Regions from separate parts of the Lysobacter tyrosinilyticus genome, predicted to be linked through region 2. Evidence: riboswitches for the same ligand, from Rfam matches in the RefSeq annotation. Region 2 holds a riboswitch; the other holds the start of a gene.
What was found. A riboswitch is a leader RNA that binds a small molecule or an ion and turns the genes downstream of it on or off. The one in region 2 is predicted to bind cyclic di-GMP.
Positions count from the first base shown of each region.

Region 1 (7,659 bases), 150 kb from region 2:
AGGATGCGCGCGCTTCGTACGAGAAGTCGCTCGCCGCCGCGCCGGGCTTCCATTTCGCCAGGCTCAACCTTGCCGTGCTCTGCGACCTGTACCTCAAGGACACCGCCTGTGCGCTCGACAACTACGTCGCCTATCAACAGGCGATGCCCGACGACAAGCAGGTCGCCGGCTGGGTCGCGAGTGCGCGTGCCCGCGCCGAGAAGGGGGGCAAGTGATGCGCGTGATCCTGAGCCTGTGTCTTTCGCTGGCGACGGTTACGGCGTTCGCCGCCGAGCCCGCGTCGCACGACGCGAAGAGCAAAGCCAAGAACGAAGCCAAGAACGAAGCCAAAACCAACGCGGCTGACGCGAAGAAGGGCGCAACTGCACCCGCTGGCGACATGGTGCTGTCGGGCCTGTCGATCCTCGGCAACGACGAGACCCCGAAAGAACTGGTGATCGTGCCGTGGAAGAGCTCGCAGCTCGCTGATGCCCCAGGCATCTCGCGCCTGCTCGACGACAGCACGCAGCCCGTCGACAAAGACGTGTTCATGCGCGAACTCGATTACTACGGACTCACGGTTGACGAACCAAAAACCGGCAGCGAGTGAGTCAAGGCTTCACCCAGGTTGTTTGTTTCCCCGGATCTTCCATCGATTTTTCAGTGAGGGCAGTGCCATGTTTCATTCCGTAGCGGAGTTCTTCAAAGCCGGCGGCGCGATGATGTTCCCGATCCTGCTGGTCGGCCTCGTCGGTCTGGCGATCGCCGTCGAACGCTGGGTCACGATTGCGCGTGCGCAGAAGCAGACCAAGAACATGTGGGTCAAGGTCGAGCCGTCGCTGAGCGAAGGCGACTTCGAAAAGGCGCGCAAGATCGTCGGCGACGACAACAGCCCGCTCGGCCGCCTGCTTGGCGCCGGTCTGGCCATGCAGGGCGCCGTGCGCCGCCGCGACGACGTCGAGAAGACGATGCAGGAAGGCATGATGGAAGTCGTGCCGCGCCTGGAAAAGCGCACGCACTACCTCGGCACCTTCGCCAACCTGGCGACCCTGGTCGGCCTGCTCGGCACCGTGTCCGGCCTGATCGGCGCGTTCAGCGCGGTGGCGACTGCCAACCCGGCGGAGAAGGCCAACATGCTGTCGGCCAGCATCTCTGAGGCGATGAACTGTACGGCGTTCGGTCTCGGCACCGCCGTGCCGCTGCTGTTCATGCATGCGTTCCTGACCTCGCGCACCCAGCACCTGGTCGAGAGCCTGGAAATGGCCGCGATCAAGTACTTGAACGTGCTTTCGCTGCGCACCAACCGCGCCGCCCAGCAGGGTTCGGTCCAGAACATCCGGGCCGCCTGAGTAAGAGCACAGGAGAGACGCCATGGGTCTCATGCCCCGTCGCAAACCGCCGGCCAAGCCGACCGAGCTGATGCTCGTGCCGATGATCGACATCTTCAGCGTGATGATCACGTTCCTGCTGATGACTGCCGTGTTCTCGCGCATTTCGATCATCCAGCTCGATCTGCCCAGCGCCGCCGCTGGTGCGCCTACCGAGCCGACCTTCCGCCTCGAAGTCATGGTGCGCAAGGAAGGCCTGGAGCTGACCAACGGCCGCGACTCGATCGCCGTTTTGCCCGTTGAGAACGGGGCTTATCCGCTCAAGCAGCTGACCAACCTCGCGGCCAACCTGAAGGGCCAGCACGTCGAAGTCGACACGGCTTCGGTACTGATGGCTCCGGATGTCGAGTACGACCATCTGGTGCAGGTGATGGACGCGATTCGCAGCACGGACCTGGCCAACGCCAACGCTAACGGCTTCACCGGCACGCCCGATGCGGCCGGCCGCATTTCGATGTTCCCGAAGATCGCCGTGGGAGATGCACCATGAGGATGTCGCTCAACCCGTTCCGCGGCGCGCGCAGGCAACACGAAGAACCGCAGCTCAACCTGATCCCCATGATCGACATCATGTCGGTGATGGTCGCGTTCCTGTTGATCTACTCGACCGAAGTCGAGGTGGTTCCGAACGCGAAGAACGTGGAGATCCCGCTCTCCACCGCCGAGGCCAAGCCCGCCGAGACCGTCGTGGTGACGATCACCAAGGACATGCTGCTCGTGCAGGGCGAAAAGATCGCGTCGATGGACCAGATCCGCGACCCGAACGCCGCGTTGATCGAGCCGTTGCGCGAGTACCTGTCGCGTCCGCTGACCACCAAGAGCGGCGCCGCCCAGCAGGCCGCGCTGGCCCATCGCGAGATCACCGTGCTGGCCGACAGAGGCTTGCCGTACGAGGTAATCCGCAAGGTGATGACTACCTGCACCGCGGCTGCGTACGACAAGTTGTCGCTAGCCGTGCTTGAAACGGGCGGCAGTGCGCCGGCCGGTGGTTGAGGCAGGTCATGACCGATACCAACGCAATGGAACTTGAAACCCATCCCGCCGAGGCCCAGGCGGCACTCGCCGAACAGATCGCGGAAGCACGTGCGCGACTAGATGAGTTCGCGCACGACCTCGCCGTCATCGAAGAAGAGCTCGAAGGCTTCGCAAGCGAACGCGTCCGCCATCGGCTGCTCGAGCAGGCGTGCCATGCGCTCGAAGAGTTGGAGCAGGTCGGCGGCGCGGATCTGTTCTGGGACGGCCTGGCCGCGAACGGTGCATCGGCCGGATACATCGCCCGCGCACGCCGCCGCACCGAAGCGGTGCGGGCCCAGATCAACGAAGTCGAAGCGCGCCGCGGCGCGCTGGTAGAGCGGATCGGCGAACAAAACGAAGAACTGTTCCTGCTGGAAGACGAAGCCTTCGAGCATCAGGAAGAGCTGGACCGCCAACGCAACGAATGGATCGTCGAGCGCGAACTCGACGCCGGCCGCGTGCGTCCGCATCTCATGCTGTGGATGCGCGGCGACGAAGACCGGCGCTCGCGCAAGGGCCTGGCCATCGCGCTGTGCGTATGGCTGCTGCTCGTCGTCGTGATCCCGTTCATCAAGATTCCGGAGAAGCCGGTGCTCGCGCCGGAAGACATGCCCGAGCGCGTGGTCACCGTGATTCCGGAACAGAAGAAGCTGGAACAGGCGCCGCCGCCGCCGCCGGAACTCAAGAAGCCGGTCGAGCGCAAGGTCGAACACAAGCCGACGCCGCGTACCGAAGTCGCGAACGTCGAGCGTCCGGTCGCACCGAACCAGCCGCAGACGCCGAAGCCGCAGGGCATCCTTGCGTTCAAGGACGCGCTCAAGGCCGTCGACGACATGCCCACCGCGGCCAATCTCGGCAAGGCGGCGAAGCTCAGCACCGATACGGGCGCGGCGCGTCCAGAACGTTCGATGCTGACCAGCAGCGCCGCGGGTGGCAGCAGCGGCATCAATCTTGCCGCCGAAAGTCGCAGCTTCGGCAGCGGTGGTGGCGAGCGCGCGGCGATCAAGGGCACGGCACTGACGCGGGCCAGCAGCGGCATCAACGCGATCGCGGCCAAGGATTCCGCGACGAGTGGCGCCTCGCGGCGTGGCGGACGTTCCGACGAGGAGATCCAGGTCGTCTTCGATCGTTACAAGTCCGCGCTGTACCGCCTGTACCAACGCGAGTTGCGTAACGACGCGACGTTGCAGGGCAAGGTCATCCTGCGCCTGACCATCGAACCGGATGGCAGCGTGTCGATGGCACAAGTGAAGTCGTCGGAAATGGAAGCGCCCGCGCTGATCTCCGACATCGTGGCCCGCGTGAAGGGCTTCAACTTCGGCGCCAAGGACGTGCCGGCGGTGACGATCGTCTATCCGATGAACTTCCTGCCGGCAGGCTGAAGACATCAGATCGCACCGTGCCGCCGAACGCGGCAAGTCAAGGCAACAGAAACACATCGACAAAGGCAAAACCACCGAAAGGTGGTGACGCAAAGTCACCGGCCTGTAGGGCGCGACACGCCCCATGGCAGCGGGACCGCCGAATAACGCGCAGGACTTCCTGCGCGCGTTCTCGCGGATCCCGTCGGCTTTGCGATCAAGGCAAAACCACGAGGAACAGAAGAACATGGAAACGAATGCGAACGACGGGACGAAAGCGGGCAGGGGCCGGGCGCGGCACCTTCTGCGCAGCTTCGCGCTGTGGGCCTGCACGGCGTTCGCATTCTTTTTCACCGGCACGGCCTTCGCGCAGCAGTGCGTTGCCAGCAACGTCAACCCGAACGCGCTGGTACAGGTGCTGAGCAACGGCAACAACAGCTACTGCGAGCTGTGCGGCTACGGCTACGTGACCGTGCGCCTGAGCAATCCGTTCATCACCGGCAGCCAGAACAACGTTCCCTTCGAACAACGCACCATCAACGTCGGCAACAACACGATCGACCAGTGGCGGGTCAATCCCACCTACGGCACGTCGAATCCCGACATCAACTATTCGTCCAACAGCGTGGTGATCACTCTGCCGAACAACGGCCTGGTGTACTACGCCGGCGCCAATGTCACCGTTGGCGGCGCCAACTGGACCAACTTCGTGGTCAACGCGGCGGGCAACCAGATCACCATCCGCAACCTGGGTGCACTGGCCAATGGCTCGCGCGGCAACCCGAGTACACGCGACATCCGCATCCCGATCCATCGCGCGCCGACCAACACCCCGGAAAGCCTGTACAACGCCAACCCGACCGCGCAGGCACAGATCAACATCAGCTCGATGGCCGACAGTTGTTCGATCGCCAATTCGCGCGAGTTGCCCAACAACGACACCAACTGGCACAACGGCTTTCCGCCGGGAACCACGGCGTTCAATCCCGCGTTGAATCACACTGGCAGCATCGACGTGCGCCAGCCGAACCTGCAGATCTACAAGCAGGGATGGAACTACGACGCCGGACAGAGAGAGGCGACCCGCAGCGACACGGTGTACGGTCACAACGACGACGACATCGTCTGGCGTTTGAACATCGCCAACCAGGGCGATGCGCCGCTGCAGGATCTGCGCATCGACGACGTGATATCGCGCGCCGACGTCATGAACGCGCACTATGTCTGCCCGACGCAGGTGGCGGCGGACGCGATTGCGGCGGCCGACGGCGTGCTGCCGGCCGGTTCGGTCTGCGTGACCACGATGGCGCTGACCGGCAACGTCCTGGCCGACTGGGCCGTGCCGGCGCCGTTCGGTCTCAACGGCGACATTCCCGCGCCGTATGCGAACACGGTCAACGCGGTGACGCCGGGCACGTCGGTGGATGCCGTCGACATCGCGGCTGGCGCGAACATCAACCTTTACGTGGTCGGCAAAGTGCAGCGCAACGCGTCGTGCTCCAGCGGCACGCCCATGACCAACCAGATGCGCGACATCCAGTTCGGTTGCGCGGTGCAGACACCGCCGGGCGGTCTTCTGCAATCCGCCAACCTGACCGACAACGCCACGCTCAAGACTTACTACGGCCAGGGGGGCAGCAACGCCCCGGCGCAGGCCGCCTTGCAGGTCACCCGCACCCTGACCGGTATCGACGGCAGCGCCACCGTGGGCATGCGCGGGCTGGTGACCGTGGTGCTGAGCAACCAGAGCGGCGGCACGGTCTGGTTCGATCCGGCCATGGGCTATCACCTGAAGGACGCGCTGCCGGCGGGTTATGTCATCGACCCCGGTTATGCGCCGCGCCTGATCGATCCGGCGAATGTCGGCAACCGTTCGTTCTACGGTGCCTATCCGGGGCGCATCGACACGCTGACCTGGAGCAACCGCAACGGCGCCATCCCGGCGAACACCGGCGACAGCACCAGCTATCTGGCAAACGGCGCTCCGGAATTCAAGCTGTCCAGCACGACCAACTACAACGATCGCAACCCGGACTCGGCTTACGGTGGCGCGCCGGACGGCAATGGTCATGTCTATGCGAATCTGATGCGTCACGGCGACGTACTGGTGATCCGCTTCGCGATCGTGCTGAAGGATCCGAAGGACTTCGACCGCGCCGCCGACCTCGACGTGCAGACCGAAGACCCGGGTACGCCGCTGTACCAGCGCCCCGAACCCACCGACCCGGATCAGTCCGGTCTGCTGGGCCTGCACAACACCGTGGACCTGCGCTTCAAGACGCTGTGTGCCGGGCAGGGAACGCAGAGCTACACCCTGGTGGACAACGGCACTAGCACCGGCAGCCACACCGGCGGCGCGATCACGTTCGATCCCGAAGACCTGGACATCAGCGTCGACCAGCCGACCTTCATCGTCACCAACGACCGCACCCAGACCACTCCGCTGTCGGTGACCTTGCGCAACAACGGCGGCGTCAACGCGCGCGACTTCAGCGCCTTGGTCAGCTTCGGCCCAACCCTGAACGTGACCAGCGTGACCGCGCCGGCCAACTGGGCCTGCGACGTAGTTCCGTTGTCGGGTGCGGTGCCGCAGCCCGCTCCGTACAAGGCGTGGGTGGTGAATCCGCCGCCGGACGCGCCCAACGTGCCGCATTTGCCGTTGCCGGCCAACGGCACGGTGTACCGCTGCTATCCGAATCACGTCAACGCCTTCAACCGGGTGTTGGCGCCGAACGCCAGCGTGCAGTTCGCCTTCCAGGTCAACAAGACCAGCGACGCGGCGCGCATCCTTGCCGACGACGTGACCTTCCGCGCCGACGTGGTCGGCGAAATCTGGACGGTCAGCGGCATGACCACGCCGCTGCTGGACATCGACAAGGCCGACAGCGGCGGCAACCTCGACGACCTGACGGTGAGTCTGCGAAACACCGCCGCTCTGCACAACGTCAGCCAGATCGACAACCATGCGCCGATGTGGTTTCCGGCGCCCGGAAGCACCAACGCCGGCTACTACAACAAGCGCAGCGACGGCGAAGTCGATCGCGGCAACCTGTATTCGCTGGACGCGCACTGGTCGCGCGGCATCGGCTTCAACCTGATGAAGGACCAGGTGACGTGGAGCGTCACCGGCGGCGACACCAGCACCCTGATGGGCGCGGTGCCGGCACTGGGCGCGTGCAACGAGAACGTTACCGATACGACCCGTGTCCCCGCACTGCCGGACAGCGCGATGTCCGATGGGATGCCCAACTTCGCACGCAAGCAGCGCGAGCGCGTGCAGATCGGCGAGGAGTGCAGCAATCGCATCCAGGCCGGCGGCTGGTTCGGCTTCAAGTCGCGCGGCTTCCGCTTCATCGGCGTGCGCGACGTGCAGATGCAGGACGAAGTGCAGGACGGGCTGGTGTACGTGGCCAGCACTGCACCGCAGGTCGGCTCGCAGATCGCCGGCGCGACCCAGGCGCCGAACGACCCGGCGAAGTCGGCGCTACAGGAACTGCTCTTCGGCTGGCGCTTCACCGGCAACCGCCCGGACAGCGTCAGCAACACCGGCAACGACTACATCGTCGACATCGACCAGTGGTTCCACATCAACGCCGTCACGCGCCTGCAGAACAAGGCGGTCAACCAGCGCGCGCTGCCGGACCTGCACGGCGAAGACCGCAATAACGCATTGAACTCGATCTTCAAGGCGGTCTATTACAACGACAACGCCAACCGTCCTGAAACCTATGCCTTCGGCAGTGGCCAGGTCGGCATGCTGCTGCCGACGCCGGCCCTGGTTACGGGCAAGACGGTCGGTTATCCGTGGGAACGCATCCGCCGCAGCGACGTGGTGGTGACCGAACCGCGCGTGCAGATCGCCAAGCACGTCTGCCAGGACAACAACTTCAGCGCCGGTGCCAACGGCGGCACCTGCG
Region 1 covers NZ_BAAGXN010000001.1:804,006-811,664, forward strand. Annotated here, with positions in the region: gene ACYVGK_RS03385 (tetratricopeptide repeat protein) at 1-215, shown strand, start outside; gene ACYVGK_RS03390 (hypothetical protein) at 215-589, shown strand; gene ACYVGK_RS03395 (MotA/TolQ/ExbB proton channel family protein) at 657-1,328, shown strand; gene ACYVGK_RS03400 (ExbD/TolR family protein) at 1,351-1,857, shown strand; gene ACYVGK_RS03405 (ExbD/TolR family protein) at 1,854-2,360, shown strand; gene ACYVGK_RS03410 (AgmX/PglI C-terminal domain-containing protein) at 2,369-3,763, shown strand; cyclic di-GMP riboswitch class I at 3,818-3,907, shown strand; gene ACYVGK_RS03415 (isopeptide-forming domain-containing fimbrial protein) at 3,990-7,659, shown strand, end outside.
Region 1: it holds a riboswitch for cyclic di-GMP, as region 2 does, so the genes downstream of both, ACYVGK_RS03415 (isopeptide-forming domain-containing fimbrial protein) here and ACYVGK_RS04015 (autotransporter outer membrane beta-barrel domain-containing protein) in region 2, are expected to answer to the same signal.

Region 2 (7,659 bases):
TCCAGATCAGATCGGCCAGCGTGCCGTGCTGGCGCACGTCGCCGTTGATGCGCAGCGTCAACGCTCTTGCTTCGAGCGCACCGATGTCGCCGGCCGGCACGATCGCGCTGATCGGTGCGGCATGTTCGAACGACTTGCCGGTATCCCACGGCAGGCTCTTCGCCTTGGCAGCGGCCTGCAGATCGCGACGGGTCAGGTCCAGGCCGACCGCATAGCCGTAGACCAGCGCCATTGCGTCGGCTTCGGGCACGATTCCGGACGGCGCATCGCGTCCCAAGGCGACCACGAGTTCCACTTCGTGATGCAGCTCGCGAGTGCCACGCGGATAGCGCACCTGGCCGTCGATGACGAGGCTGTCGCTGGGCTTGAGGAAGAAAGTCGGGTTACCGCGTTCGGCCGCGGAGGCCGGTGCGGTCGCGCCCATCTCGCGGGCGTGATCGGCGAAATTGCGGCCCACGCAATACACGCGGTGGACAGGGAACTGGCCGTCAGTGGGAATGCCGGTGCCACGCACCGGAACACGCGGTTGCGGTAGCGCGGAGACGACGTCGGTCATGCGTCAGCGCGGGAGCGAAACGGGCTTCACCACGCGGAACTCGCCATCGAGTACGCGCGTATCGCGCGCGACGGGCTTGCCGCGCTGCTTCAACAGCTTCACCAGCAGGCCCGCGCCGATCATCGCGGCGCCCACGAACACACCGAACATCACCAGTACCGCAAGCAGGGCCAGACCGACGAGGCCCAACAACACACGCAGCGCGCGATGACGCGGCTTGCGCGGTGCGGAGAACACGTTGCGCACACGCGCATTGACCTGATCGAAGCGGAAAGTATGGGCAAACATTCGTCGTCGAACCCCTGTGGTGACACAATCCCGTCACGAAGACCGGGCGCGCAGTATCGGCCGGGCTTCGGGCCCAAGTGTGAGAACTGCGTTAAACAACGAGACCGTGGACACATCCAGCACATCCCAGCGTCATCCGCTGATTGCACTTGACAACATCGCCGACGGTGCCCTGGTGGAGACCGAGGTCACACTCGGCGACGATGCCGAATCGCTGATCCTGCATCGCGAAGGCGATGCCGTACGCGCGTGGCTCAACATCTGTCCGCACGCGGGCCGCCGCCTGGATTGGGCGCCCGGGCAATTCCTCAAGAGCAAGGAAGGCTTGCTGGTGTGCGCTGCGCACGGGGCCAGCTTCGAATTGCAGCACGGTGACTGTGTCGCCGGTCCTTGCCGCGGCGAGGCGTTGCGTGCGGTCGCTGTGGAAGTGCGCGACCGACAGGTGTGGCTGGTCGAGTGAGGCGCGTCAGTAGCGCCGAGCCTGCTCGGTGGGTCTTATCGTGCTCGGTACAAGAAGCAATCCGAGCAGGCTCGGATCTACGGGAGCGCAGGCGCTAGAACATCAGCTGGATCACGGCAACGATCACGACCGTATAAAGCAGCGCCAACGGTCCACCGATCCGCCACAGTTCCTTGCCGGTATAGCCGGCCGGACCGACGACCATCGAGATCACCGGATTCGAGGCGGTCATGAAGTTGTTCGACGCCGACAGCGCGACGATCAGCGCGAATGCGGTGGGGTTGCCTTCCGAAGCCAGAGCGAGATTGATCGCCAACGGCACCATCACGATGGTGGCGCCGACATGACTGATCACCAGCGAGAACGCGGTGGTCAGCACACCCACCAGCAGCTCCAGCACCCATACCGGCGTGCCATGCGGCAGTTGTTCCAATGAATGTCCGGCGACCCACGCTGCCGCACCGCTGGAGTCCATCGCCCAGCCCAGTGGAATCAGGCACGCCATCAGGAACACGGTGCGCCAGTTGATCGCGGCGTAGGCCTCTTCGATGTGCAGCACACCGGCGATCAGCATGCCGGCGACACCGGTCATCAGCGCGATCGACACCGGCAGGCGCGAGGACAGGGCCAGCAGCATCGACACCGTGAAGATCGCCAGCGCGATCTTGAGCTTGTGCGGCCGCTGTTCGCCCTTCGGGTAATCGGTGACGACGACCAGATCCTTGCTCTCGGCGGCTTCGGCCAGGTCGGTCCAGATGCTGTGCAGTACGAGCATGTCGCCGCTGCGCAGGGTGATGTTGCGCAGGTCCTCGCGCAGCACATGCTTGTCGCGATTCACCGCGAGCAGGCTCAGGCCGAGGTTCTTGCGGAAGCCCAGGTCGCCGGCCTTCTTGCCGAGGAATTTCGAAGTCGGCGGCACCACCGCTTCGGAAATGCCGGCGCGGCTGGGATTGAACAGGTCGGCGAAGTTGCGCAGGCGTGAACTCAGGCGCAGGAACTGGTTCTGCGCGAAGTCGGCGACCGCCTGCTTCTCGCCCATCGCACCGAGCACGCTGCCCACCCAGATGCGGGCATCGGCCGGCGGCGAAAGGCGCGAATCGTCGCCGTCTTTCAGCGCCAGCAGCAGCGGCGCACCACGCAGCGCCTCGGCTTCGCCGATCGACATGCCCACCAGCGGGCTGTCGGCGCTAACCGTGAGTTCGTACACATCGCCTTCGATGCCGTAGGTCTTGGCGAAATAGCTCTGTGTGCGCGCCGGGGTGGCGCCGCCTCCGGCTTCCTGCTTGTCGCGCAGCAGCTTGTCGCCGAAGAAATGGAAGTAGGCGAGCGAAGTAGCCAGCAGAGCCACGCCGATCGGCAGTGGCGCGAACATCTTCAGCGGTTCGATGGTCGCCGCACCTGAAGGCAGATTCGAATTGGCCGCGCTGAGCAGGTCGTTGAGCAGCATCAGCGGCGAATTGCCGACCATGGTCAGCGCGCCGCCCATGATGATCGCCGCTGCGATCGGGAACAGGAACCGTGGCAACGATACGCCGGTGCGCGAGGACAGGCGCGAGGCGACGGGCGTGTAGAGCGCCATCACCGACGGGTTCTGCATGAAAGAGGAGTTCAAGCCGGCGATGGCGGTGGTGAACAGCAATAATCGCTGTTCCACACCTTTCGCTCTTCGCAGCAACCAGCCGGCGAGACGATTGAGCGCGCCGGTACGGTCGAGGCCCGCGCCCAGGATCATCGTCGCGATGATGCTGATGACCGCGTTACCGGAGAAGCCGTTGAACAGCAGTTCCGGTTCGACCAGGCCCGACAGGCCGAGCAGGACCAGCACGACCAGGGCGACGACGTCCGCGCGGATCCGCTCGAACAGGAACATCACCATCGTGAACACCACCAGCCCGAGAACGAGCTTCATGTCGGTGGTGAGCGGGAGGGCGGTGTCCATCGCGATGTCTGGTTGCTCTGCTTTTCTGTAGAGCGGAGCTTGCTCCGCTGCCTTTTCTCAAGCGCGCCCGAAAGCAAGAAGCAGCGGAGCAAGCTCCGCTCTACAAAGCTGTGCCTTGCGCCTTAGGGCTTGTCGTACAACAGGTCCCACACCCCGTGGCCGAGCTTCTGGCCGCGGGTCTCGAAATGCGTTTGCGGACGCCACTCCGGTCGCGGCACCATCCCGCGCTCCCCGGCGCGATTGACGATGCCCTTTGTTGCGTCGAGCACATCCCACATCTGCTCGGCATAGTCCTGCCAATCGGTGGCGAGGTGCAAGCGCCCGCCGCTGGCGATTTTGCTGACGAGCAGTTTCGCGAAGTCAGGTTGCACGAGGCGGCGCTTGTTGTGGCGCTTCTTGTGCCAGGGATCGGGGAAGTAGATGCGGATCTCGTCCAGCGAGCCGTCGGCGATCTCGTTCGTCAGCACTTCCACTGCATCGTGGTGATACAGGCGCACGTGGTCGCTGCCGTCCTGCGCCAGAGCATTGAGCAGCCGGCCCACGCCGGGCGCGTGCACTTCGATGCCGATGTAGTTGCGCGAGGGATCCTGCTGTGCGGCGAAACGCAGCGCCTCACCGTTGCCGAAGCCGATTTCGACCACACGCGGGGCCTTGCGTCCGAACACGGCATCGTAGTCGCGCGCGCTGCCTGCGTAGTCGAGGCCGAACCGCGGCCACAGCTCGTCGAACGCGCGCTGTTGCGCCGGCGTGAAGCGGCCCTGACGCAACACGAAGCTGCGGACCTTGCGGTGGCCTTCTTCGACGGTGAAAGGCTTGGGCGGGGCCTTCTTGCTGCCCTGTCCATTGGTGTCCTGATCGACCATCAGGCGATCAGCCCATCCACCGGCGACGAAGCGCTGGCGTAACGCTTGCGCGGAATGCGACCGGCCTTGAACGCGGCGCGGCCGGCTTCGACCGCGAGCTTCATTGCATGCGCCATCAGCACCGGATCCTTCGCGCCGGCGATCGCTGTGTTCATCAGCACGCCGTCGCAACCCAGTTCCATCGCGATCGAGGCATCCGAGGCGGTGCCGACGCCGGCGTCGACGATGATCGGCACCTTCGCGTTCTCGACGATCTCGATCAGGTTGTACTTGTTCTGGATGCCAAGGCCGGAACCGATCGGCGCGGCCAGCGGCATCACCGCCACGCAGCCGATTTCCTCCAGGCGCTTGCACAGGATCGGATCGTCGCTGGTGTAGACCATCACGTCGAAGCCGTCCTTCACCAGCGTTTCGGCGGCGGCCAGGGTCTGCACGACGTCGGGATACAGGGTCTTCTGGTCGCCCAGCACTTCGAGTTTGACCAGGTTGTGGCCATCGAGCAGCTCGCGCGCCAGGCGGCAGGTGCGGACTGCGTCGTCGGCGGTATAGCAGCCGGCGGTGTTGGGGAGGATCGTGTACAGGTGCGGCGGCAGCACGTCGAGCAGGTTGGGCTCGCCCGGGTTCTGGCCGATGTTGGTGCGGCGGATCGCGACCGTAACGATCTGCGCGCCGGCGGCATCGGTGGCCCGGCGCGTCTCGTCGAGGTCCTTGAACTTGCCGGTACCGGTGAGAAGACGGGAGTTATAGGCCTTGCCGGCGATGACCAACGGGTCCGCGGGCGGCGTGAAGAGGGCGGGAAGCGTCATCCGGCGATTTTAGCAGTGCCGCTCACTTTGCCGGCCTGCTGGTGGGCGGGCGATGTCGACGGCATCCCCCATCTGGGGGGTGGGACCGGCTGGCCTGCAGGGCCATGCCTTCGCGTTGAATCGGAGAGCAGGAAACCTCGGGCCCGGAAGGGGGCGTTCCCCTGCGCTTCCCCGGCGAAGACTGCCTGCCACGCGCGGTTTGCACCGTGCGGTACGCAAAGAGCACACCCGGCGAGAGTCGGGGCCGCAAAGCCCACGGATCCAGACGCCTCCCTCCGTCTGTGATGGCCGGGTTCCCTTACCGCCGGTGCGGACCGCGTCCTTGCGCCGGCGGCGCCCGGCCCGGTCAGCCTCGAGGCGATAAGGGCAACTCAGCCGCCGCCCAGTGCGTGCACGATCTCGACGCGATCCCCGGCTTGCAGAGCATGTTCGCCATGGCGACTGCGCGGGACGATTTCGCCATTGACTTCGACCGCCACACGACGCGCGCCCAGGCCTTCGGCCTGCAGTAGTTCGAGCACGGTCGCCGGGGCAGCGAGCGCGCGCGGCTCGCCGTTGAGGATGACGTTCAAGGACTGGGATTCCATGCGCGTATTGTCCCCGCGCGCCGCGGTCACGGCCAGCGCGGATAGCGCTTGCGGCGTTGCGGCTTGTGCGCCGCGTCACGGCATGGTTCGATGCGACGCCATGCGTTGGCGTATGCGCCAACGCACAGGACCAACCATAAGAAAACCCATCGGGGAGAGAAAAGGAATGATGAACAAGCCCGTCCGCTGCCTGCTTGCCACGGCTCTGGCGCTCGCTGCGGCACCTGCATTTGCGGGAACCTTCAGCAATACGGTGTTCTTCGGCGACAGCCTGACCGACTCGGGCTTCTACCGCCCGTTCCTGGTGCAGAACGCCGGTCCCAGCGCCGCTACTGTCGGCCGCTTCACCACCAACCCGGGCCTGGTGTGGTCCGAGTACCTCGCCAACTATTACGGCACCGATGCTTCGTCCGCGTGGGGCCTGACCAATACCGGCATCGTGGCCGGCACCGGCAACAACTACGCCGCCGGCGGCGCTACGGTGAAGCTGGGGCTGGGCTTTCCGCCGTCGGTGCCGACCCAGTTCGCGCCGTCGCTCGGGCTCCAGGTCGGTGCCTATCTGACCCGCACCGGTGGCGTGGCCGATCCGAACGCGCTGTACACCGTTTGGGGCGGCGCCAATGACCTGTTCTACACGCTCAACGGCGGCATTACTCCGGCGCAGCTGATGGGTTCGGCGACGATGCAGGTCGGCCTGATCAACCAGCTGACCACGGCCGGCGCGCGCTACATCCTCGTACCGACCATGCCGGACGTCGGCGTCACTCCGTTCGGCCTGTCGCAGGGTCCGACCGGTTCGGCCAACATCACCGCGCTGGTGAACGGTTACAACCAGACTCTGTTCGGTGGCATCGCCGCGGCGAACCTGCGCGTGATTCCGCTCGACACCTACACGCTGCTGCACGAGATCAGTGCGAATCCCGGCGCGTACGGCTTCAATAGCGCGGTCATTCCTGCTTGCGCCGGCACTTCGCTCACCTGCGTGAGCGTGGGCAGCGGCCGCGCCTTTGCCGACGGCGTGCATCCGAGCAGCGAAGCGCACGCCATCCTGGCGGACTACGCCGTGTCGATCCTTGAGGCCCCGCGCCAGATCGCATTGCTGCCGAACTCGGCCTCGATGGTCGGTCGCTCGCGCGCCGAGCGCGTCGCCGCACATGCCGGCAAGCCCGACGCCGATGGCATGAAGTGGTGGAGCGATGTGCGTGGCGATTTCCAGCGTTACGGCGACGGTGATATCTACGACGGCGCTGGTCCGACGCTGACCTTCGGTGTCGACTGGAACCGCGGCAACCTGGTTTACGGTGCCTTCGCCGGTTACGGTCGCCAGGGTCAGGACTTCGGCCGTCGCGGCGGCAGCTTCGATCAGACCGACATGAGCCTGGGTGGCTTCGCCGGCTGGTACGGCGATAACGGCGCGTGGGTCAATGGCCAAGTGAGCTGGAGCAAGGTCGACTTCGACATCGATCGCGACGTGGTGCTCGGCCCGGTCGTGCGCAGGCACAGCGGCTCGGCAGACGGCGAGAACCTCAGCGCCGGCATCAGCGCGGGCTGGGAGTTCGGCGAGGGCGCGCTGCGCCATGGTCCGGTGGTGAGCGTGCTCGCACAGCGCATCGATATCGACGGCTACGCCGAAAACCATCCGGAGCAGTCGACTTCGCTAGCCTACGCGGACCAGAGCTTCGATTCGATGATCAGCAGCGTCGGCTGGCAGGCCAGCTACGCGATCAATGATCACCTCAAGCCGTACGCGCGCCTGACCGCGGACCACGAATTCGAAGACCAGGACAAGGAAGTGTTCGCGCAGCTCCAGTCGATGCCGAACACCGCGCCGTATGCCGTGCCGGGCGTCAAGTTCGACCAGAGCTACGCGACGCTGACCTTTGGTACGCGCACCAAGCTCTTCGGCCTGGATGCGAACATGGGTGCGAGCGTGACCACGGGGCAGAAGAACGCCGACCACGCTACGGTGTTCGTCACCGTCGGTGGCGGCTTCTGACGCTGCACCGCAGGTGAAAAACAGCAAGGGCCCTGCGGGGCCCTTTGCTTTTGCGTTGCCAAGCCGCCAAGCCGGGGCATAGACTGCGCCCCGTCAGGCGGGTGTAGTTCAATGGTAGAACTTCGGCTTCCCAAGCCGATAGCGTGGGTTCGATTCCCATCACC
Region 2 covers NZ_BAAGXN010000001.1:955,315-962,973, forward strand. Annotated here, with positions in the region: gene ACYVGK_RS03980 (fumarylacetoacetate hydrolase family protein) at 1-556, opposite strand, end outside; gene ACYVGK_RS03985 (hypothetical protein) at 560-844, opposite strand; gene ACYVGK_RS03990 (Rieske (2Fe-2S) protein) at 951-1,304, shown strand; gene ACYVGK_RS03995 (SLC13 family permease) at 1,399-3,243, opposite strand; gene trmB (tRNA (guanosine(46)-N7)-methyltransferase TrmB) at 3,366-4,106, opposite strand; gene ACYVGK_RS04005 (thiazole synthase) at 4,106-4,912, opposite strand; cyclic di-GMP riboswitch class I at 5,124-5,213, shown strand; gene thiS (sulfur carrier protein ThiS) at 5,284-5,484, opposite strand; gene ACYVGK_RS04015 (autotransporter outer membrane beta-barrel domain-containing protein) at 5,666-7,495, shown strand; tRNA gene ACYVGK_RS04020 (tRNA-Gly) at 7,593-7,659, shown strand, end outside.